DNA from 3 places in the Celeribacter sp. ULVN23_4 genome. Region 2 is predicted to be linked to each of the others. Evidence: riboswitches for the same ligand, from Rfam matches in the RefSeq annotation. Region 2 holds a riboswitch; each other region holds the start of a gene.
What was found. A riboswitch is a leader RNA that binds a small molecule or an ion and turns the genes downstream of it on or off. The one in region 2 is predicted to bind cobalamin.
Positions count from the first base shown of each region.

Region 1: it holds a riboswitch for cobalamin, as region 2 does, so the genes downstream of both, ACYBHZ_RS09745 (TonB-dependent receptor plug domain-containing protein) here and ACYBHZ_RS02890 (energy-coupling factor ABC transporter permease) in region 2, are expected to answer to the same signal.
Region 3: it holds a riboswitch for cobalamin, as region 2 does, so the genes downstream of both, nrdH (glutaredoxin-like protein NrdH) here and ACYBHZ_RS02890 (energy-coupling factor ABC transporter permease) in region 2, are expected to answer to the same signal.

Region 1 covers NZ_JBTVYO010000003.1:186,860-194,736, reverse strand. Annotated here, with positions in the region: gene ACYBHZ_RS09765 (formate dehydrogenase beta subunit) at 1-732, opposite strand, end outside; gene ACYBHZ_RS09760 (formate dehydrogenase subunit gamma) at 729-1,226, opposite strand; gene ACYBHZ_RS09755 (LysR family transcriptional regulator) at 1,329-2,216, opposite strand; gene ACYBHZ_RS09750 (Tex family protein) at 2,343-4,739, shown strand; cobalamin riboswitch at 4,830-5,029, shown strand; gene ACYBHZ_RS09745 (TonB-dependent receptor plug domain-containing protein) at 5,158-6,981, shown strand; gene ACYBHZ_RS09740 (ABC transporter substrate-binding protein) at 6,982-7,860, shown strand; gene ACYBHZ_RS09735 (FecCD family ABC transporter permease) at 7,857-7,877, shown strand, end outside.
Region 2 covers NZ_JBTVYO010000001.1:571,011-578,887, reverse strand. Annotated here, with positions in the region: gene cobN (cobaltochelatase subunit CobN) at 1-1,551, opposite strand, end outside; gene ACYBHZ_RS02900 (hypothetical protein) at 1,616-1,768, shown strand; gene cobW (cobalamin biosynthesis protein CobW) at 1,775-2,848, opposite strand; gene ACYBHZ_RS02890 (energy-coupling factor ABC transporter permease) at 2,897-3,571, opposite strand; cobalamin riboswitch at 3,609-3,829, opposite strand; gene smc (chromosome segregation protein SMC) at 4,019-7,474, shown strand; gene ACYBHZ_RS02880 (siderophore-interacting protein) at 7,805-7,877, opposite strand, start outside.
Region 3 covers NZ_JBTVYO010000001.1:929,129-937,005, reverse strand. Annotated here, with positions in the region: gene rfbB (dTDP-glucose 4,6-dehydratase) at 1-744, opposite strand, end outside; gene rfbC (dTDP-4-dehydrorhamnose 3,5-epimerase) at 741-1,301, opposite strand; gene nrdF (class 1b ribonucleoside-diphosphate reductase subunit beta) at 1,428-2,399, opposite strand; gene nrdE (class 1b ribonucleoside-diphosphate reductase subunit alpha) at 2,415-4,541, opposite strand; gene nrdI (class Ib ribonucleoside-diphosphate reductase assembly flavoprotein NrdI) at 4,523-4,993, opposite strand; gene nrdH (glutaredoxin-like protein NrdH) at 5,010-5,231, opposite strand; cobalamin riboswitch at 5,320-5,507, opposite strand; gene ACYBHZ_RS04590 (ribonuclease D) at 5,887-6,498, shown strand; gene ACYBHZ_RS04585 (KpsF/GutQ family sugar-phosphate isomerase) at 6,514-7,476, shown strand; gene lptC (LPS export ABC transporter periplasmic protein LptC) at 7,486-7,877, shown strand, end outside.

The DNA.
Region 1 (7,877 bases), on a different contig from region 2:
ACAGCCCAGCACATCAGCCCCCAGCACGCCCGCACCGCGCGCAATCTCAATCGCCCGGCGCATCACGGCCACGGCATCCGGATATTCGGAGCGGGTGTAGATGTAACCCTTCGTCGCCCCACAGCCGAGGCCTGCGATCGTCATGCCTTCGATCAGGGTAAAGGGGTCGCCCTCCATAATCATCCGGTCGGCGAATGTACCACTGTCGCCTTCATCGGCGTTGCAGACGATATATTTCTGCGGCGCACGGGCGAGCCGCACCGTGTCCCATTTGATCCCGGTCGGGAACCCCGCCCCACCGCGACCGCGCAGGCCGGAGAGTTTCACCTCGTCGATGATATCGTCTTGCGACATGCCAATCGCACGCTTGAGACCTGCGAGTCCGCCGTGCGCCTCATAATCCGCAAGAGACAGCGGATCGGTCAGGCCACAGCGCGCAAAGGTCAGCCGGGTCTGACGCGCAAAGAACGGAATGTCCTCGACCTTGCCCAGTGTCTCGACCTCGCCATCCAGAAGCGCCGCGACATCGTCCTCGGACACCGGCCCATAGGCCAGGCGTTCGCCATCCGTCTCGATCTCGACCAGCGGTTCCAGCCAGATCATCCCACGCGTGCCGTTGCGGATGATCTCTGCATCCAGACCGCGCGCAGCAATCTCTTGCGCCAGCGTCGCAGCCACGTCGTCAGCGCCCAGCGCCTTGGCCGCCGAATCCATCGGAACGTAAATTTTCATGCCGACACCCCAATTTTCGTGGCCGCCAAAGCCTTCTCCACCCGCGCCTCATCGGCCCGCGCGATCAGCTTGTCATCCACCATCGCGGCGGGCGCGCAAGCACAAAGGCCAAGGCAATAGACCGGCTCCACCGTCAGCTTCCCATCCGGCGTGGTGCCATGCCACTCAAGGCCGAGTTTGTCCAAAAGCCGTTCGGCCAAAGCGACCCCACCCATCGACTGGCAGGCCTCAGCGCGGCAGATTTTCAGCACATGCTTGCCTGCCGGTTTTTCCCGGAAATCATGGTAGAACGAGATCACGCCCTTTAATTCGGCTGAGGTGATCGAAAGCGCCTTGCAAATCGGCGCATGGGCCGCCGCCGGGATCACACCGAACGCATCCTGCAACGCGTGCAGGATCGGCAAAAGCGGACCTTCGTGTGAGACATGTGCAGAGATAATTTCTGCAATGGTCCCGTCATCTGCAGACAGAGCGAGAGCGTGGGCTGGCGACATGGCTGACCTCATGGAATACGACCGTATACATTTTGACCATGTGACCACGCGCGACATCGTTAAATCAATATCGTTAAATCGTTAAATGATAGAGAAAAACTATCAAACTAGATCTGAAATCCGTCGCGCCTCGGCCAACAGCGCCGCCAAAACCGGCGTATTCGGATCACGGTGTGGCGCGATGAGCCCCACGCGGTGCCCGACCTCCCCACCAGAGAGTGGAATAAGATCGAGCGCCTTACCCTCAGTGAGAAACCGCGCCACGCCTTCGGGCAGGACTGTGATCCAGCCACCGCTCTCCACATGCGCGATCAACACCACCGTCGAATTCGATTCGACGCCCACCTCCGGCACCACACCAGATGCGCTCAGGTTACGGTCGATGATCCGTCGGTTCTGCATTTCCGGCGACAAAAGGCAGATCGGCACCCCGTCGAGATCGCTCCAATCGACCGATTTGCGCCCGGAAAAGACGCCCCCCTCAGCGCTCACCACCATGTAACGCTCTTCATAGAGCGGCACGGCACTCACGCGACCAAGAGGTTCATTGTCGAGATACGTCAGCCCCGCGTCCGCATCGAGATCGTCCAGCATGGTCAGGATTTGCGACGAAGGTTTCGACAGGATCGTCAGGCGCACATTCGGATGCGCCGTCATGAACACGGTCGAAAGCCGCGCGGCCCAAGTGAGCGCCGTCGGGATCGCCGCAATCCGCAACTGCCCGGACAGGCCATGTTTCGTCGCCCGCATTTCATCGCGAAGCTGGCGGCTGTCGGCGACAATCTTGCGCGCCCAGACCAAGGCCCTTTGCCCCTCCGGCGTCAATCCGCCGAAGCGCGAACCGCGAAAAATGAGCTGCACGCCCAACTGATCTTCGAGCTGCTTGATTCCCGCCGAAAGGCTGGGTTGCGTGATGCCAAGCGAGATCGCGGCCCGCCCGAAATGGCCCTCTTTGGCGACGGCGATGAACATTTCGAGCTTGCTCAGCATAGGGAGGTTCCGATCAAAAGCGCTTCTTTTGATAGGCATATCATATCACCCCCAAACAGGCCACGTCTCCTCTTGGCGCGGCCGATCAGGACCGCTAAGACAGACGTCCCGACAGGAGGACCACAGTTGAGCACGCCCACCGATCCGCAAACATCCGCGCGTATTGCCCGCACCATCGCCACCGACATCGCCGCCTCGCAGACACAGGTCTCCGCCGCGATCGGGCTTTTGGACGAGGGCGCGACCGTCCCCTTCATCGCGCGCTATCGTAAAGAGGTCACGGGGGGCCTCGATGACACGCAGTTGCGTCTTCTCAATGACCGCCTCTCCTACCTGCGCGAGCTTGAAGCCCGCCGGGTGACCATCCTCAAATCCATTGAGGATCAGGGCAAGCTGACCGACGAGCTCAAACGAGCCATCGCAGGCGCGGAGAGCAAATCAACGCTCGAAGACATCTACCTGCCCTACAAGCCCAAACGCCGGACCAAGGCGATGATCGCCCGCGAAAACGGCTTGGAGCCTTTGTTGGACGCGATCAAATCGGACCGCTCCGCCGATCCCGAAAAACTGGCCGAAGGCTTCATCTCTGAGGCCGTCCCCACCGTCAAAGACGCGCTCAACGGCGCGCGTGACATCGCCACCGAAGAGCTCTCAGAAAGTGCAGAGCTTCTCGGCAAGCTGCGCGATTTCATGCGGCGCGAGGCGCTTGTCACCGCGAAGGTCATCGCGGGCAAGGAACAAGAAGGCGCGAAGTTTTCCGACTATTTCGACCATTCCGAGAAATGGGCTGACATCGCCTCCCACCGCGCGCTTGCCATCCTGCGCGCCGCCAAGGAAGAGATCGTCACGATGGACATCGCGCCCGAGCCGGAAGACGGCGCGGCACGCGCCATCGCCATGGTCGCGTCTTATCTGGGCACCGCATCGGAGCAGCCCGGCGATCTGTGGCTGCGCACCGTGGCGCGTTGGGCTTGGCGGGTCAAATTTGCGATCTCGCTGCACATCGACCTGCTGGGCGAGTTGCGCCAGCGTGCCCATGAGGACGCGATCACCGTGTTCTCGCGCAACCTCAAAGACCTTTTGCTCGCCGCTCCGGCGGGCGCGAAAGCCACGCTCGGCCTCGATCCGGGTATCCGCACAGGCGTCAAAGCCGCCGTGGTCGATGCCACCGGCAAGCTCTTGGAAACCGCAACGCTCTATCCGTTCCAGCCGAAAATGGATGTGCGCGGGGCAGAGGCGAAAATCATCGATCTAGTGACCCGTCACGGCGTCGATCTGATCGCCATCGGCAACGGCACCGCCAGCCGGGAAACCGAGAAACTCGTGGGCGAAACGCTCAAACTCCTGCCGCCCTCCGTCAAAGCCCCGACCAAAGTCGTGGTCTCGGAAGCGGGCGCGTCGGTCTATTCCGCATCTGAGCTTGCCGCCACGGAATTCCCCGATCTCGACGTGTCGCTTCGAGGCGCGGTCTCCATCGCCCGACGTCTGCAAGACCCGCTCGCGGAATTGGTGAAGATCACACCCGAAAGCATCGGCGTCGGCCAGTATCAGCACGACGTCGACCAGCGCCGCCTGTCACAAGCGCTCGAAGCCGTGGTCGAAGACGCGGTGAACGCCGTCGGCGTGGACCTGAACATGGCCTCTGCGCCGCTCTTGGCCCAAGTCGCGGGGCTCGGCCCGTCACTCGCCCAAAGCATCGTCATCCACCGCGACATCCACGGCGCTTTCCCCTCGCGAAAATCCCTGCTCAAAGTTTCCGGCCTCGGCCCGAAAGCCTTTGAACAATGCGCGGGTTTCCTGCGCATCCGCGAGGGCGACGAGCCGCTCGACGCCTCCTCCGTGCACCCGGAGGCCTATGACGTCGCCCGCGAGATCGTCAAAGCCTGTGGCCGCGACATCCGCGATATCATGGGCAGCCCCGCCGCGCTCAAGGGCCTGCGCGCCGAGCAATTCGTCACCACGGACTTCGGGCTACCCACCGTGCGCGACATTTTCACAGAGCTGGAAAAACCCGGCCGCGACCCGCGTCCCGAGTTTAAAACCGCGACCTTCACCGATGGCGTCGAAGACATCAAAGACCTGAAACCCGGCATGCGGCTTGAAGGCACCGTCACCAACGTCGCCGCCTTCGGCGCGTTCGTCGACATCGGCGTGCACCAAGACGGGCTGGTCCACGTCAGCCAGCTCGCCGACCGTTTCGTCAAAGACCCGCATGAGGTGGTGAAAGCTGGAGACATCGTTTCTGTGCGCGTCACCGAGGTGGATATTCCCCGCAAACGCATCGGGCTTTCGATGCGCAAGGACGGCGGCGCGTCCGAAGATCGCAAACCCCAACAGTCGCGTGGCAACCCAGCTGGCAACGGCGGCAAAGGCAATTACGGCGGCAAGCCCCGTGGCCCCAACCCCGGCGGTCCGAAAGGGCGCGGCGCGCACAACCAAGGCAAGGGCCAAGGTGGACCCCAAAGCGGTGGCCAAGGTGCCCTCGGCGCGGCTCTGCTTGATGCGATGAAAAACAAGCGCTGAGCAAACCCGCCGCCACGCGCCCTTCCGCGACGTGAAGCCATATATAATGACGCGATTGGCCGGAGAATCTTGACTTCTTCGGCCATATCGCTTTTCTGCACCCATTCAAGTTCCGGCATAACACCCGGATAAAAGGGAACATGGAACGGGCCCTAACGCCCGAAGCCGTGGCTGCCCCCGCAACTGTGAGCGGTGAGCGAGGCCAACCAGAGCCACTGGGATTTCCCCGGGAAGGCTGGCTGTCGCCGAGATCCGTGAGCCAGGAGACCTGCTTGGATGATCACCCTTTTCCGGGCGCGGGGCGTGCCATGGAAGCGGCACATCCGCAGCGGTGACGCACTCACTGTCTGCGGAGCATTCCTCCACAGGCCCAAACGGATCACGGGAAGCCGCGCGCTTCTTTTCAGGAGGATACTCCATGCACGCCCTTACCAGCCTGCGCTTTTCATTGCTGGCCTCTGCCGCATTAACCCTACCACTTGCCGCCCTCGCCCAAGACGCGGGCGAGATATACACTCTGGACGAAATCGTCGTCTCCGGAAGCCTGACGCCCGTCGCCAAAAGCGACACGGGCGCGACGGTGGAGACTTTGGGCATCGATGAGACGGGCGACGCCGCGCAATCGGTTTCTGATGTACTCTCTACTCTGCCCGGCGTCTCGATGAGCCGCAACGGCGGTGTCGGAGCCAGCACCACATTACGCATTCGTGGCCTCTCCTCCAATTACATCGGAGTACGGATCAACGGTATTGACGTGACAGATGTGGCAGGCCCTCAAGCACAATATGATTTCGGCGGGCTACTTTCCTACGGCATCTCCTCGATTGAGGTACTCAAAGGCTCGCAATCCGCGCTCTACGGCTCCGAAGCTATTGCCGGATTGGTCAGCATCGACACACTCTCAGGCGAGCCCGGACTGAGCACGACCGTTGAGGCCGGCAGCTACGGCACCTACTCCGCAGGTGTCTCCAACAAAATCGAAAGTGACACCGGCTCTCTGGCTTTCACACTTTCTCACTTCAAAACCGATGGTTTCTCTGCACAGTCCAACAACACCGAAGATGACGGGTTCGAGGAAACCACTCTGACCTTTGGCCTGGAGCAAGACGTCAGTGACACTGTAACGTTTGGGCTAAGCGGTCTCTATCGCACGTCTGATCTGGACTATGATGTCTCCTTTGATACCTACGCGACCGCAAGCCGCGAGGAAAAAGGTCTGCGGGCCTACGCTCAAATCCATGGCGATCTCGTGACGCATGAAATTGGCGCTTCAATGTTCCACGCCGACCGGACCAACCTGTCAGGCGGGGCGGCAATCGACTACATCAGCCGCCGCAAGGAATTCACATACCTCGGCTCCGCCGACATTTCCGCCATTACGACATTCACTTTTGGTGCCGAATATACCGAAGAAAAATTCAAGGTTCTCAGCGCGTGGGGCAACACCATAAACAAAGACCGCAATGCCGCCGTGAAAGGAGAGATTTTGATCGAGCCGACCTCTGGGCTGAACATTTCCGCCGCATTGCGCTATGACGACCATTCCAAACTCAGCGATCACCTTTCGGGACGCCTTGCTGCCGCATGGGAAGTCACACCCGATTGGATCATACGTGGGGTTCTGGGCACTGGTTTCCGCGCCCCCTCGCTCTATGAACGCTACAGTGACTATGGCAACCCCGACTTCACCGAAGAAACCAGCCGCAGCGCTGAATTGAGTGTTGAGCGCCGCTTCTTGGGCGATGATTTCGCAAAAGCAACGCTGTTCTACACGGAAATCGACGACAAAATTGACTACAACTACAGCACCTATGCTTACGAGCAGATCGGCGGAACCACCACGTCCAAAGGTCTTGAGCTTTCCGGGCGCTATGGTCTGTCGGAACGGTTCGCACTCTACGGTAACTATACCTATACCGATGCCGAACATAGCAACCAGCGCGCGGCACGGGTTCCGCGTCATGACGCCTCCATCGGCCTTGATACCACTCTGACGGACCGCCTTTCCGGTGCCTTCGAAGTGCAATTCGTCTCAGACCTCAAGGACATCGACACCTCCACCTCGACGCTCTTCGATCTGGATGACTACACGTTGTTCCACGCAAGCCTGTCCTATGACCTGACCGACAAGGTTCAACTCTACCTGCGCGCAGACAACCTGACCGACGAGGATTACGAAACCATCTCAGGCTACAACACGCCGGGTCGCTCCGCCTATATCGGCGTCAAAGCGTCCTTCTAAGTGCGCCCTTCTGCGCTCATAAGCTTCGCCGCCGCCCTTGTCTTCACGGGGGCGACGGCCTTTGCCGACAATCTGTCCGAGCCACCGTCGAAGTCACTGTCGAAGCCACCGTCCGAGACCGCCCCCAAACGCGTCGTCTCGATCAACCTCTGCACCGATCAGCTCGCCATGATGATCGCAGCGCCCGGACAACTGCTCTCGATCACAGACTACGCCCGCGACCCGAGCGCCTCCGTGATGGTCGAAGAGGCACAGGCCTATCCCGTCAATCACGGTCAGGCCGAAGAGGTCTACCTTCTCAAACCCGATCTCGTCCTCGCCGGGCAATATACCGCGCGGGCCACCGTTTCGATGTTACGGCGGCTGGGGATCGAGGTTGTGGAATTTGCTCCGGCGCGCTCGCTCGATGATGTGCCGGTCAACCTTCTCAAAATGGGACAGGCGCTTGACCGCGAGGATGTCGCACAAACCATCGCCGATGATTTTGCCCGACGCTTGTCCGACACAAGTCCGACGCAAAGCCGACGCCCGACTGCGGCGACTTATGCGGCCAATGGCTACAGCACCGGGGCCGAAAGTCTCGCCGGTGACATCATCGAAGCCGCAGGCCTCAAGAGCCTCGCGACAGAGCTCGGCCTGCCCTATGGCGGGTTTCTTCCGCTTGAGGCTTTGGTCATGGCCGATCCCGATCTGGTAATCTCCGGACGCGGACAAGGCGGCTACGCGCGGGCCGAAGAGGTTCTATCCCATCCCGCCTTGACCCATTTGAGCGGGGGTCATATGGCCTTTCAGGACCGCGATTGGATTTGCGGCCTTCCCGCAGTGATCGGCGCGGTGGAGCGGCTTCGGGACGTGCGCGAAAGGCTGGAAGACCAATGAAATATCCGTGGCTTATC
Region 2 (7,877 bases):
GATATTATAGCCACGCGCGGGTTGTACGCCGACAGCCGCATTTCCGAAGGTCAGGACCGAGAGGGCAAAACCATCCTCGGTGGCGAAAGGGTCGTCTTCGGGCTTGCCCCATCGGTCCTCAATTTGCGTGCGGACCGGTTCGGGCAGGGCGGCGTAGTGCTCCCTGTACGCGGCAAGCGACAGCCGCACGCCACCGTTTCGCGCCGCGCGGTCGGTGAGCCAGTTGGTCGGACCGGACATGATCTGTTGCATCAGATCGTCGCTGTCCTCCGGGGGGCTGTCGATCCGGTAACCCTCATCGGACAAACGATGCAATACGCTCACCGTCGCTGCGGGTGTGTCGAGCCCGACCCCGTTCGCGAGCCGTCCGTCCTTGTTCGGATAATTCGCCAACACCAGCGCGACCTTGCGCGCATCGCACGGGGAGCGGCGCAGGTCCGCCCAATTGGCGGCGAGTTCCGCGACAAAGGCGATGCGACTTTCTTCGGCGCGATAGGTGGCAATGGTGCATTCCGTGGCGGCGTCGCGATAGGCTTCGCCCTTGAACGACACCGCGCGGGTCATCACCCGACCGTCCACTTCCGGCAAGGCGACGTTCATCGCGATGTCCCGTGCAGACAGCCCGCTGGTCCCCGCCTCCCATGCGTCATGCGAGGAGCCTGCCAGCACGACCTGAAACACCGGCGCGCCATTGGCGGCTGCGTTGGTCAGAGGCGTTTCCGTCCCGCCGCTTTCTGGCGTGCCGACGGCAAAAGCGGTGCAGTTGAGGATGACGTCAGGCGGTGCGTCTTGGAACAGTCGTTCCAAGGTCGCCGCCGACACGGGGTCTTTCAGCGAGGCGACAAAGACGGGCAGTGAATTGAGGCTCCGCGCTTGAAGGGCTGTGATCAGTCCGTTGATCGGACCAAGCCCCGTGCCTTGGACCAAAGCCCGGTAGAATACCAAGGGAACGATGGGTGCGCCCTCAATCCAGTTTGCCGAGAGCTGATCAATATCCACACCGCCTTTGCCCGGCCAATACACGCCCGCCCGCAACAACGGTTTCGCGGGCGCGGGTGCCTCGCCACCATCGAGCATGGCGCGGGCGTAGGACAGGAAGGCCACAGCATTCTCAGCCCCGCCCTCGGTCAGATAGGACCAGAGACGGTGGTAATCTTCCGTCGAGACCGTCGAAAGCGCGGCGAGTTCTGCGTCCGGTTTGTCGTCGCCCGGAAGCGCCACGAAAGGAACGCCCGCCTCATGCAGCCGCGCGGCATATTGTTCGAGGCCATATTTCCAATACCCGGTGCCGCCCAGCACACGGGCGATCACCATGCGGGATTTGGTGGCGCAGGTGTCGAGATGCAGGTCCACGGACATCGGGTGGCGCAGATGCAGAAGCGAGGCGAGACGGAGAGACGGCGCCTTCGTCATGGCCGCCCGCGCTTCCGACAAAAGCGCCAATTCTGTGTCCGCAGCCGAGATCACCACGAGATCGGCCGGTGTCTGGCCAAGGTCGACGGCCTCGCTGCCGTCATCAATGGAACCGGGGGTGGCGGCGAGCAGATGCATCGCTTCTCCTTGTCACGCCCGACGTTTCAGGGCATTGCTCGACAAACCCCAAATGAGGTCTGAGATGGATTATTCGAAAATGGGCGGGCCGAAGAAAGTTTCCGGCGCGCCGAAACATGGTGAACACAAGCGTCAGCAGCCGAAGGGCAAACTGGCCCCCAAAGCCGAATTGCTTGCCCGGATGAAGGCCGCTGCGGAGAAGAAGAAGGCCGAGTGACGGCCTTCACGCTTTCAGCGCGGCTTCGATCGCAGCGCGATCCAATCCGGCCTCGCCGATGACAACAAGCTGCGACAGGCGCGGGGCGGTTCCGAAGGGCTGATCGAAATAGCTGTCGACGCGCGGGCCGACGGCCTGCACCGCCAAACGCATCGGCTTGCCCTTCACCGCGACAAATCCCTTTAGTCGCAGAATGTCGTGTTCACGGATCACATCGGCGAGTGTTTCGGAAAAGGCTTTCGGATCGTTGATTTCCGGGCGGATCACCACGAAGCTTTCGAACTCGTCGTGGCCGTGTTCGTGATGGTCATGGTGGTGATCATTGTCGTCATGATCATGATCGTCGTCGTGATGGTGGTGATGTACCTCACCGCGCGCCTCAAGATCGCCCTCGGCCCCGATCCCCTGACCAAGCAAGACATCTACCGGCAATGCCCCATTCGTCGCGCGCAGCACATGCACGCCCGGACGGGCCTCAGCCTTGAGCTTGCGCACCAGCGCTTCCGCCTCATAAAGCCCCAGAAGATCGGCCTTGTTCACCACGATCATGTCGGCGCAGGCGATCTGGTCCTCGAACAATTCTGAGAGTGGCGCCTCGTGGTCGAGGTTCTCGTCCAGCTTGCGCTGCGCATCCACGGCGGCGATGTTATGGGCGAAGCGGCCTTCTTCCACTGCCTTGCCATCGACCACGGTCACGACGCCGTCGACGGTGACTTGCGTCGATATCTCCGGCCAGTTGAAGGCGCGGACCAAAGGTTGTGGCAAAGCCAGCCCCGAGGTTTCGATCACGATGTGATCCGGCTTGTCCTCGCGCTCCAGAAGCTTTTTCATTGTCGGGATGAATTCATCGGCGACGGTACAGCAGATGCAGCCGTTCGACAGCTCCATCACATCATCATCCGAACAGGTCGCATCGCCGCAGCCCTTGAGGATGTCGCCATCGACGCCAAGATCGCCAAACTCGTTGATGATCAACGCGATCCGTTTGCCCTCCGCATGCGAGAGCATATGCCGGATCAGGGTCGTTTTGCCCGCGCCGAGAAAACCGGTCACGACCGTTGCAGGAATTTTCGCTGCCATATCAGTATCCTTTAAAGAATTCGCCGGGACCGAAGCCCCGGCACCGGCTCAGGCCGACAGCGTGCGCGTGGATACGAGACCGGTTTTGCCGAGCCCTTTGATCGCTTTCGCCCCCGCCAGAACAGCCAGATCGACCAGCGGCTCAAGCAGGATGACGGTCATATAGGCGCCGCCAAACATGCCGACGGCGGCAAGGCTCTCGGCGGAAATGCCCTGCCCGTAAAAGGCCCAGAATGCGACCCAGAGCACGATCCCCGCTTGATAGGTCGTCGATAGTGCCAAGGCTTGTTTGTAGGACACATCGGCATAGGCCGTGTCCGGCGCGATGATGCGACCCGCGACCACTTTAATCCCGAACAGGGGCACCAAAAGCGTGGTGACGTTCATGCCGTATTGCGGCAGGTCGAAGGGTGCGAACAACACGCCCTGCGCCAATAGTCCGAGTGCCAGACCCAGCGCGGCGGGCGCGGCTCCGAAGAGCAGGAACAAGGTTGAGCCGAGGATCAGGTGCACCTCTGAAACGCCCACGGGGTAATGCGGCAGAACCTGAAAAAAGACGAAAACGGCGGCGGTCGAGATGATGGTCCGCGCTAGGAACGATCCCGCGCCCGTCTCGCGCAATGCGCCAATGCTTTCTTTGAGTGTGTAAAGACCAGCGCCAGCAGCGGTGGCATAAGACAGTGCGATCTTCGCACCGGTGACAATACCGGGTTCGATATGCATCGAATGATCCTCCATTGCCGACATCCCCGTCGGCGGGTTGAGTTATGTGGTCAGGGCTGGTCTCCTGGCTCGCGGGTCGAAGCGCTCTCGTCACCTTCCCAAGGTTTCCCTCAGTGGTATGCCGACGGGCACTCACCGCTTACAGTCGCGGGGGCGGCTGTGGCTTTGTGTTCCGGGGTGGATCACACGCACCACATTCCCATTTCTCCCCGAAGGCTTTTGTACCTGTCTCGGGGAACCATGACGCGTCTATTTGGCGGTTGCAGCATGGCGGGGTCAAGCGATTTGACACGGCTTGTTCGAAGGGAAATTCGGCGAAATCCTAACGATGTGCAATATTTTGTGGATAACTATGCCGTTTTCTCCATATCTCGCGGCTACCCCGTTGACTCGGCGCGCAGCCTCCCGAACAGTTTTTATCCAAAAGGAATCACAGAGAGGCCCTTCTTGCATTTCACCCGTCTGCGTCTCAACGGCTTCAAAAGCTTTGTAGACCCCACCGATCTCGTGATCGCGGATGGGCTGACGGGCGTTGTGGGACCGAACGGTTGCGGCAAATCGAACCTGCTGGAAGCGCTGCGTTGGGTGATGGGCGAAAACCGCCCCAAGGCGATGCGCGGCGCGGGAATGGAAGACGTGATTTTTGCCGGGGCCTCGACCCGTCCAGCGCGCAACTTTGCCGAAGTGTGCCTGATGATCGACAACTCGGAGCGCCTCGCGCCCGCCGGGTTCAACGACAGCGACTCGGTCGAGATCATCCGCCGGATCACGCGCGATGCCGGTTCTGCCTATAAGGTGAACGCGAAAGATGTCCGGGCCCGCGACGTCTCGATGCTCTTTGCCGATGCCTCGACGGGGGCGCATTCCCCGGCTCTGGTGCGCCAGGGGCAAATCTCCGAGCTGATCAACGCCAAGCCGAAGGCGCGGCGGCGCATCTTGGAAGAGGCCGCTGGGATTTCAGGCCTGTATCAGCGACGCCATGAGGCTGAGCTGAAACTCAAGGGGGCGGAAACCAACCTTGCCCGCGTTGATGATGTAATCGAGCAGCTCGCCAGCCAACTCGCCTCGCTTGCGCGTCAGGCACGTCAGGCCGCGCGCTATCGCGAGATCGGGACCGAGCTGCGCCATGCCGAAGGCCTTCTGCATTACCGCCGCTGGCGCGATGCCGATTTGGCCCGGTCTGAGGCCGAAGACATTTTGCGCACCCGGTTGACGCAGGCCTCGGAAGCAGAGCGCCTCGCCCGCGATGCCGCAAAACAGCGCGAAAGCTTTGAAGAGGCGCTGCCGCCGCTGCGCGAGGAAGAAGCCATCGCGGCGGCTGTGTTGCAGCGTTTGACTGTGTCCCGCGATCAGCTGTCCGACGAGGAACGCCGCGCGCGCGAGATGATTGAAACCCTGTCGCGTAGGATCGATCAACTGGTCGCCGACATGGCCCGCGAGGAACAGCTCAACAAGGATGCGGGAGAGACCATTTCGCGTCTGGAATGGGAGCAGAAGGAACTTATCAAAGCCGCAGACGGTCATGAGCCGAAGCTCTTGGAAGCGGCTGCGGAAGCATCCGAGGCGAGCCAAATTTTGGCCGATCGCGAAACGGCCCTGTCGCAAATGACCGAAGATGTTGCTCGTCTCGCGGCGCGGCACCAATCTGCCAACCGTTTGGTCGAGGACAACCGCAAGACGCTGGACCGCGCCCGTGGCGAGGCCGACCGGGCTCGTGGGGCTGTGGACGCGGCGCGCGAAACGCTGGCGCATTCTTCCGAGGCGCTGGAAGAGGCGGAAGCGCAGCAGGAAGAAGCTGTCGCGCGCACCGAAGAAGCCGAGGCGATGCTGATCGAGGCCGACGAGGCTCGAACAGAAGCGCAATCGCGTGAGGCGCTGGCCCGTGCGGCGCGCTCAGAGGCCGAGGGCGAGGTCGGTGCGCTCAAGGCCGAAGTGTCGGCTCTGGCTAAAATGCTCGACCGCGATCAGATCGGCGGCAAACAGCTTTTGGATTTGGTGAAAGTCAAATCAGGATATGAAAAAGCGCTCGGTGCGGCGCTTTCTGATGATTTGAGACAGCCTGCGATTGAGAGCTATCAGGCTTCTGGCTGGGTCACTTTGCCGGAATACCCGGATGATCAAGATTTGCCCAACGGTGTTGAGCCGCTTGAGGGCTATGTCACCGCGCCGCCGGTTCTGTCGCGTCGTCTGGCGCAGATCGGTCTTGTCCGTGCCGAGGATGGCGCGCGGTTGCAAGCCGATCTCGAACCCGGTCAGCGGCTGGTCTCTGTTGAGGGCGATCTCTGGCGTTGGGACGGCTATCGCGCCGGGGCCGAGGATGCGCCTTCGGCGGCCGCGCTGCGGTTGCAACAACTCAACCGGCTTGAAGACCTGAAGCAGGAACTCGTCGCGGCGGAAGCCAAGGCGGACGGTGCAGCGCAGGCCCACGAACATCTGAAGGCCGACCTCGCCCGCCTGACCGAAGCCGACCGTCTGGCTCGCGAAGCGCGCCGCGATGCAGACCGCGCCATGTCGGAGGCCGCACGGACCCTGTCGCGGGTGGAAAATGAAAAGACGTTGGCGGAAGGCAAGGTCGAGAATCTCGGTCTCGCCGTGGCCCGCCATGAGGAAGAGGCGCGCGGAGCCGACCAACGTCTGCGCGAGGCGGAGAAGGCGGTGAAAGACCTGCCCGATCTCGACGCAGCACGTTCGGATATCGAAGAGGTGAAACTCGCCGTCGAGGCCGCGCGGATCACCATGATGACCAAGCGCTCGTCCCATGATGAAATCCGCCGCGAAGGCGAGGCGCGGACCCGCCGGTCGCAAGAGGTGACCAAGGAGCTGTCCGGCTGGCGGCACCGCCTTGATACGGCGGGCAGGCGCGTTGCGGAATTGCAGGATCGCAAGGAAGCGACCGAGGAAGAGCTTTACGAGGCGGCCGCTCAGCCCGAGGAGATCGCGGAAAAACGCGAAGCCCTGATGGCGCAAATCGAGGATGCCGAGCATCGCCGCAAACGCGCTTCTGACGCGCTCGCTGTTGCGGAGGAAAGCTTGCGCGAAGCGGTGCATGCGGAGCGTGAGGCGGAGCGTTTGGCCTCCGAGGCCCGCGAAACCCGCGCCGCCGCTGAGGCCCGCCGGGATGCCGCAAAAGAGACTGTCGAAGCGGCGATCGAGCGCATCCGGGAAGAGTTGGAAACGACCCCGGCGAAGCTGTTGGAAGAGCTGGATGTCGATCCGGAGAAAATTCCGGCCCATGCCGAGATTGAGGTGGATGTGAACCGCCTCAAACGCCTGCGCGACAGTCTCGGCGCGGTGAACCTTCGAGCCGAGGAAGACGCGAAAGAGGTGCGTGAGGAACACGATACCCTCTTGAAAGAAAAAGAAGACTTGGAAGAGGCGATCAAGACGCTGCGCTCAGGTATCGCCTCGCTGAACCGCGAAGGGCGGGAACGTCTTTTGACCGCATTTGAGCAGGTGAACAGTAACTTCTCCATGCTCTTTACCCACCTCTTTGGGGGCGGTGAGGCCAAGTTGATGATGGTCGAAAGTGACGACCCTCTGGAAGCTGGCCTTGAGATCATGTGCCAGCCGCCGGGCAAAAAACTCTCGACCCTGTCTCTCCTGTCGGGTGGTGAACAGACACTCACCGCGCTGGCGCTGATCTTCGCGGTTTTCATGGCGAACCCGGCGCCGATCTGTGTGCTCGACGAGGTGGACGCGCCTTTGGACGACGCGAACGTGACCCGTTTTTGTGACATGCTAGACGAGATGACCCAGCGCACCGATACGCGGTTCCTGGTGATCACCCACCACGCCGTGACCATGGCCCGCATGGATCGTTTGTTCGGCGTGACCATGCAGGAACAGGGCGTGAGCCAACTCGTGTCGGTCGATCTCAAAAAGGCCGAGGCGCTTGTCGCATAAACTTGGTTAAGACTTTCCCAAGCTTTCCTCTTTAGTCCTGATCATGCCGCAACCCATTGCGGTGTCAGGAGGTGATGAGGCTGGAAGAGAAACCATTTCGAAAATGGATGGTGATCCTCGCGGCGGCGACGCTCGCCGTGGCAATCATCCGGCTCTGGATCGGGCTTTGACCTGAAAAAGAGAGCCCCGGCGAAGTAGCCGCTTCGCCGGGGCATTTGATGATGACACTGGAGGTCCCATTTCGTTGTTACAGACTCTAACAGATTCCTTACCAAACCGTAAAGTCCGCGCGGTTATCTGCACAGATCGTGGTTAATCCAATCGCTGCCGTTACTCGGCATCCAGATCCTTGATCGAGGCTTCGGCCTCGCCATTGATCCAGTAGCCGGCAGCTTTGAGCCAC
Region 3 (7,877 bases), 360 kb from region 2:
GACATTGTAGCTACGCCCCAGCGCGCCTTTTTCCGCCACAAGCAATAAGGCGTCCGCATGATCCTCGACATAGAGCCAATCGCGAATGTTCGAACCATCGCCATAGATCGGCAGGGGTTTGCCCGCCAAAGCATTGAGAATGATCACCGGGATCAGTTTTTCGGGGAAATGGAAGGGGCCGTAATTGTTGGAGCAATTCGTCAGAACGACCGGCAACCCGTAGGTCTCATGCCAAGCGCGCACCAGATGGTCGGAGCTGGCTTTCGACGCGGAATAGGGCGAGCGCGGGTCGTAAGGCGTGTCTTCCGTGAACTTGATCGCCGGGTCATTGGGGAGCGAGCCGAACACCTCATCGGTCGAGATGTGGTGGAACCGGAAGCTCTCCGGCTTGCCGCTTTCCACCCAATATTTGCGTGCCGCTTCCAGCATGTTGAACGTGCCGGTGATGTTGGTCTCGATGAAATCCCCCGGCCCGTCGATGGAACGGTCCACATGGCTTTCCGCCGCCAGATGCATCACCACATCAGGGCGATGCTTGGAAAAAACAGTGTCTAATCCGGCCCGATCACGAATATCGACCTGTTCGAACGCATAGAGCGGGCTCTCCGCGACAGAGGCCACATTGTCGAGGCAGGCCGCATAGGTCAGCGCATCGACATTCACCACCTCATGCCCGCGCGACACCGCGAGACGCACCACGGCAGAGCCAATGAACCCTGCGCCGCCTGTCACCAGAAGTTTCATAGGCTGTCCTTTGTGAAAGGCGTTTTGAAATCCGCGAAGCTCTGGGCTTTCTCGTCTTTCTCGGAAATGATCGGCGTGATGCCTTCAAGCGGCCAGCCGATGCCGCAGCTGTCCCATTTCACGGCACCGTCGCACTCGGGCGCGTAATAGTCGGTGCATTTGTAGATGATTTCGCTGTCCGGCTCCAAAGTCATGAACCCGTGCAGGAACCCGGCGGGGATCCAAAGCTGTTTGCCATTCTCAAAGGAAAGCTCCGCGCCGACCCATTGGCCGTAGGTCTCGGACCCCTCGCGCACATCGACCGCGACGTCGAAAATCCGACCCTTGCCGCAGCGCACCAATTTGCCCTGCGCATGGGGCGGACTTTGAAAATGCAGGCCCCGCACCGTGCCAACCTCGCGCGACAGCGAATGATTGTCCTGAACGAACTCAGGCAGATCAAGCCCGGCCTCTTCGAGTTTTTTCTTGTTCCAGCTTTCCGAGAAAAATCCCCGATGATCGCCAAAACGCGGGGGCGAGATAAAATAAACGCCGTCTAACGCTGTCGAAGAAATCATATCTACCTGTCTTACTTGTCCGGATTACTCTCCGACATAAGTGCAGAATTCCGACGGTAGCCGCAACATTTCCCTCGGGAAAAGCGCGCATGTGGCGCCCGCTTTACACGGACGCCACATAAAATTTTAGAAATCCCAGTCTTCGTCTTCCGTCGCGACCGCCTTGCCGATCACGTAGGAAGAACCGGAGCCGGAGAAGAAGTCATGGTTTTCGCTATCGGGCGACAGGGCCGCGAGGATGGCGGGGTTCACTTCGGACACTTCCGGCGGGAAAAGCGCCTCAAAACCGAGGTTTTGCAAGGCTTTGTTGGCGTTGTAATGCAGGAAGACTTTGACGTCTTCCGTCAGCCCGATCCCGTCGTAAAGCTCTTCGGTATACTGGTTCTCGATCTCGTAAAGCTCGAACAGCAGACCATAGGCATAGTCTTTCAGCGCCTGTTGTTCCGCTTCCGGCAGTTTTTCGATGCCGCGCTGGAATTTGTAGCCGATGTAATAACCATGCACCGCCTCGTCGCGGATGATCAGACGGATCAGGTCGGCGGTGTTGGTCAGTTTCGCGCGCGAAGACCAGTACATCGGCAGATAGAAGCCAGAGTAGAACAGGAAGCTTTCGAGGAACACCGAGGCGATCTTGCGTTTCAGCGGATCGTTGCCCGGCGCGTAGGTTTCCAGAATGGCTTTCGCCTTGGCCTGAAGATGCGGGTTTTCTTCGGACCAACGGAACGCCTCATCCACCTCTTTCATCGAGCAAAGCGTCGAGAAAATTGAGGAATAAGAGCGCGCATGCACGGCTTCCATGAAGGCGACGTTGGTGAGCACGGCTTCCTCATGCGGCGTCACCGCATCGGGCATCAGAGCCGGCGCGCCGACGGTGTTCTGGATCGTGTCCAGAAGCGTGAGCCCCGTGAACACACGGATGGTCAGGCGCTGCTCCTCTTCGGTCAGGGTAGACCAGCTCGGGATGTCGTTCGACAGCGGCACTTTTTCCGGCAGCCAGAAGTTCACGGTCAGACGGTTCCAGACCTCAAGGTCCTTGTCGTCCTGAACCCGGTTCCAGTTGATCGCACGCGGGATGCGGATATCGGTCATATCTTTCATAACTCTTGGCTCTCCTTACAGCGTGCAGGACACGCAGCCCTGAACCTCGGTGCCCTCAAGGGCGGCCTGGCGCAGACGGATGTAGTAGATGGTCTTGATGCCTTTTTTCCACGCATAGATCTGCGCTTTGTTGATGTCGCGCGTGGTGGCCTCGGCGGGGAAGAACAGCGTCAGGGACAGACCCTGATCGACGTGTTCGGTGGCCGCGGCATAGGTGTCGATCAAGGCTTCCGGCCCGATCTCATAAGCATCGCGATAATATTCGAGATTCTCGTTGTCCATGAAGGCGGCCGGGTAATAGACACGGCCGATCTTGCCCTCTTTGCGGATCTCGATTTTCGACACGATCGGGTGGATCGAGGAGGTCGAGTTGTTGATGTAGCTGATCGAACCGGTCGGCGGCACGGCCTGAAGGTTGCGGTTATACAGCCCGTCCTTCATCACAGCCTCTTTCAGAGCCGCCCAATCCGCACGGGTTGGCAGGTCCATCCCGTCGAACAGAGCCTTCACCGTCTCGCTTTCCGGCAGCCAGTCGCGGTCGGTGTATTTATCAAAAAAGGAACCGTTGGCGTAATCGGAGGTCTCAAAACCTTTGAAGCTCTCACCGTGATCGCGCGCCAAAGCGTTGCTTTCCCGGATCGCGTGATAGGCAACAGCGGCGAAATAGACCGAGGTGAATTCGACGCCTTCCGGGGAACCGTAATGGATGTGCTCGCGGGCCAAAAAGCCGTGCAGGTTCATCTGGCCGAGGCCGATGGCGTGGCTTTCGTCATTGCCGCGACGGATCGACGGCACAGAGTCAATCGCCGACATTTCGGACACAGCGGTCAGGGCGCGCACAGCCGTGCCGACCGTCTGGCCAAGGTCTTTGCCGTCCATCGTTTTCGCAATGTTGAGCGAGCCGAGGTTACAGGAGATATCGGTGCCGAGATGCGAATAGCTCAGGTCGTCGTTGAACTCGGAGGCTTCGTTCACCTGAAGGATTTCCGAGCACAGGTTCGACATGTTGATCCGACCCTCGATCGGGTTCATCCGATTCACCGTGTCTTCGAACATGATGTAGGGATAACCGGATTCGAATTGAATCTCCGCGAGCGTCTGGAAGAACGCACGGGCGTTGATCTTTTTCTTGCGGATACGTTTGTCGTCCACCATCTCTTCGTATTTCTCGGTGACCGAGATTTCAGAGAACGGCACGCCATAGACTTTCTCGACGTCATGCGGCGAGAACAGGTACATATCTGCGTTTTTCTTGGCGAGCTCAAAGGTCACGTCCGGGATCACGACGCCCAGAGACAGGGTCTTGATGCGGATTTTCTCGTCGGCGTTCTCGCGTTTCGTGTCGAGGAAACGCAGGATGTCCGGGTGGTGCGCGTTCAGGTAAACCGCACCCGCGCCCTGACGTGCCCCAAGCTGGTTGGCGTAGGAGAAGCTGTCTTCGAGAAGCTTCATCACCGGGATCACACCGGAGGACTGGTTCTCGATGCCTTTGATCGGCGCGCCGTGTTCGCGGATGTTGGTCAGGAGCAGAGCCACCCCGCCACCGCGTTTCGACAGTTGCAGCGCAGAGTTGATGCCGCGACCGATGCTTTCCATGTTGTCTTCGAGACGCAGGAGGAAGCAGGAGATCAACTCACCACGGGATTTCTTGCCAGCGTTCAGGAAGGTCGGCGTTGCGGGTTGGAACCGGCCCGACAGCATTTCGTCCATGAAGGCCATCGCAAGCGCTTCGTCGCCGCGCGCAAGTGCCAGAGCAGTCATCACGACACGGTCTTCATAGCGTTCGAGAAAGCGCTGCCCGTCACGCGTTTTCAGCGTGTAGGAGGTGTAATATTTGAACGCACCGAGGAAGGTCGGGAAACGGAACTTCTTGGCATAGGCCTCGTCCCAGATCTTGCGCATGAAGTTCTTGGAATACTGATCGAGAACTTCGGCCTCGTAATAGCCTTCATCGACCAGATAGCCGAGTTTCTCGTCGAGCGAGTGAAAGAACACCGTGTTCTGGTTCACATGCTGCAGGAAATATTGCCGCGCGGCCATGCGGTCGGCCTCAAAGCGGATATGCCCCTTCTCGTCGTAGAGATTGAGCATGGCGTTGAGCGCGTGATAGTCCGTCGTTCCGTTCAGGCCATCGTCGAGCATGGCGCATCCCCCGTGTGTGTGAGGCCCAGTTTCTGGCCCATTTTCTCCAACCCGGCGCGAACCCGGGCAATATCAGTGTCGAATCCCGCCAACTCGAACTTGTAGAGCAGCGGGACATTGCATTTGCGGGCGATCACATCGCCCGAACTGGCAAACAAAGTGCCGAAATTTCTGTTTCCGCTGCCGATGACGCCTTTGAGAAGCGCGCGAACTTCGGGATCGTTCAACAGGCGAATGACCTGTTTGGGAACCGCGCCACGCCCCTCACCATCTGCGTAAGTCGGACAGATCAGAACAAAAGGCCGGTCGATCACCGGCCCTGACTCCTTCGGAGAGATCGGAATGCGTTTGGCGGGAAGCCCGAGCCGATCCACGAAACGCACCGTGTTCTCCGATGTGGAGGAATAGTAGACGACATCCGGAATGCAATGCGGACGTGGCGCCGCCGGCATCGGATTCCCCATCGGCTCAGACCAGACGTGCGATCATGTCAGGACGGAAACCGGACCAGTGGTCCTCACCCGCGACAACGACGGGGGCCTGACGATAGCCGAGACCGGTCACATGGGTCATGGCGTCATCGTCTTGGGTCAGGTCGATCACATCGTAATCCACGCCCTTCGCGTCGAGCGCGCGGGTGGTAGCCGTACATTGCACACAGGCGGGTTTGGAATAAACGGTGATGCTCATCTCTCTGTCCTCAAGCTCGTTTTTAATGTGAGTTCTGGACGCGAGCACGGCGACACGCCGCTTCACACGCCCGCGAACCCTCCGTTCGTGGTCATTCTTCATTCTGGCAGATATCCTGACTTGCAGCTCAAACACCTCCGCCCACCTTCCCGGCAAAAGCCAGTGGATTTTGGACATCGATTTGCCGCTTACAGTTGCGGGGGCAGTGCGGATTTCAACCGTCTTCCCTGTTCGCCAACCGACTCAACGGCCAGCACCAGAATGTCCCCACATTTGCAGCCGTGAGCTCATGGTGTCAATCTGGAATACACCAGATACAGTAGGAAAAATTTTTATCCACACCACAAATAGCATATTTTGATCAGAAGACCAAAAACCGCCCAACGCGCCGGAAAAGCCGAATTGAGGCGCATTTCGCCCCAAAGGGCGCCCTTTAAGGCCCATTTTGCGCCTTCTCCGGCGTTTTGCGCGCGCCACTAGATTTAGCATCCCCACCCTCAGACACATATTTCGTCACACCGCGTTTCGACGATAAAAGCACCCCGCCCTACGCAGGCCCAGAGCAGCGACGCTCCCTTGCCCCAGACCAACGGAAGCCTTATGCACAGACCCAACACCGACACAGCGTCGGATTTCAGAACAAAGGGTCAGAGCCATGGCGAATTTTCTGTATAAAAACGACCTTCCGGACGATCTCGACCTCGGGCCAGTTGTCGCCATTGATTGCGAGACCATGGGGCTCAATCCGCACCGCGACCGGCTGTGCCTCGTCCAGATGTCCGGCGGCGACGGCAATGCGCATCTGGTGCAGGTCGCGCGCGGCCAGACCGAAGCGCCGAACCTGTGCAAAATGCTCGCCGATCCGAATGTGCTCAAACTCTTCCATTTCGGCCGCTTCGACATCGCCGCGATGTATCACACCTTCGGCACGCTCGCCGAACCGGTCTATTGCACCAAGATCGCCTCGAAACTCGTGCGCACTTTCACCGACCGTCACGGGCTCAAGAACCTCTTGGACCAACTGTTGAAAGTCGACATTTCCAAGTATCAGCAAATGAGCGATTGGGGCGCGGAAGACCTGACCAATGCGCAGCTCGATTACGCCGCCTCCGACGTTTTGTATCTGCATCAACTGCGCGACAAGCTGAACACCATGCTGGAACGCGAAGGCCGTATGGAAATCGCGCAATCCTGTTTCGACTTCCTGCCGACCCGTGCCAAGCTCGATCTTGAGGGCTGGCCCGAGATCGACATTTTCTCTCACTGACCGGAGCCGAGCGACATGACACAGCCCGTCCCTTTTCTTGAGACCGCCCGCCGTGTGATCCGGCAGGAGGCAGATGCGCTCGGCCTGCTCGCTGAGAGCCTCGGCGCGGAATTTACCGCAGCCGTTGAGACGATCCTCGCCGCCAAGGGCCGCACCATCGTCACCGGCATGGGAAAATCCGGCCATATCGCGCGCAAGATCGCGGCGACCCTGGCCTCCACCGGCACCCCCGCGCATTTCGTTCATCCGGCTGAGGCCAGCCACGGCGATCTCGGCATGATCGGCGACGGCGATGTGTGTCTCGTCCTGTCGAACTCCGGGGAAACGCCGGAGCTTGCCGATGTGATCGCCTACACCCGGCGCTTTAAAATCCCGATGATCGGCGTTGCTTCGAAACCCGACAGCTCGCTGATCCGGGCCTGTGATGTCGCGCTCGTTCTGCCGAAAGCGGCTGAGGCCTGCGGGCACGGGATCGTGCCGACCACCTCGACCACGATGACGCTGGCGCTTGGCGATGCCATCGCGATTGCGTTGATGGAACATCACGCGTTCACCGCCGATAATTTCCGCGTTCTGCATCCGGGCGGCAAGCTTGGCGCACGTCTCACGAAAGTGCGGGCGCTGATGCACACCGACATGCCTTTGGTGCGCGCCGACACCCCGATGCGCGACGCCCTGTCCGTCATCTCCGAAAAGGGCTTCGGCGTGGTGGGTGTCGTGGAAGCGGACGGCCAGCTGACCGGGATCATCACCGACGGTGACCTGCGTCGCCATATCGACGGGCTTCTGGACAAGACCGCCGGTGAGATCATGACCAAAGGGCCGATGACCATCACCGCCGACGCTCTGGCCGAAAAGGCCGTTGCGCGGATGGATGAGCGTGCGATCACCTGCCTCTTTGTGCGGGAAACTGCCGATGACGGGCGTCCTTGCGGGATTCTGAAAATTCAGGACTGTCTTCGCGCCGGTGTCGTGTAAGACGTCCTTATGGCGCGGTACGACAACCCCTATTCCAAATTCGTGGCCTTCGCGAAGATCGCCCTGCCGCTGGCAAGTCTGGCGGTCTTGGCGACGCTGTTCCTGTTTGCCCGCGGCAAGGAGATCGGCGTATCGATCCCCTATGCGGATGTGGATTTGGAAACGCTCGCCCGCGAACAGCGTGTCGATAAACCGTCCTTTGCGACGGTGACACGCGACGGGTCCGAGCTTGAAATTTCCGCTGACGCCGTCCGCCCGGACCTGTCCACGCCGGACGTGGTCAATTCGACCGTCATTCACGGCGCGCTCAGGATCCCCGGCAATGGAACGGTCACGATGAAAGCCAATGACGGCGTGATCGACGGCCCGACCAAGATCGCCGAACTGTCCGGCGATGTGGA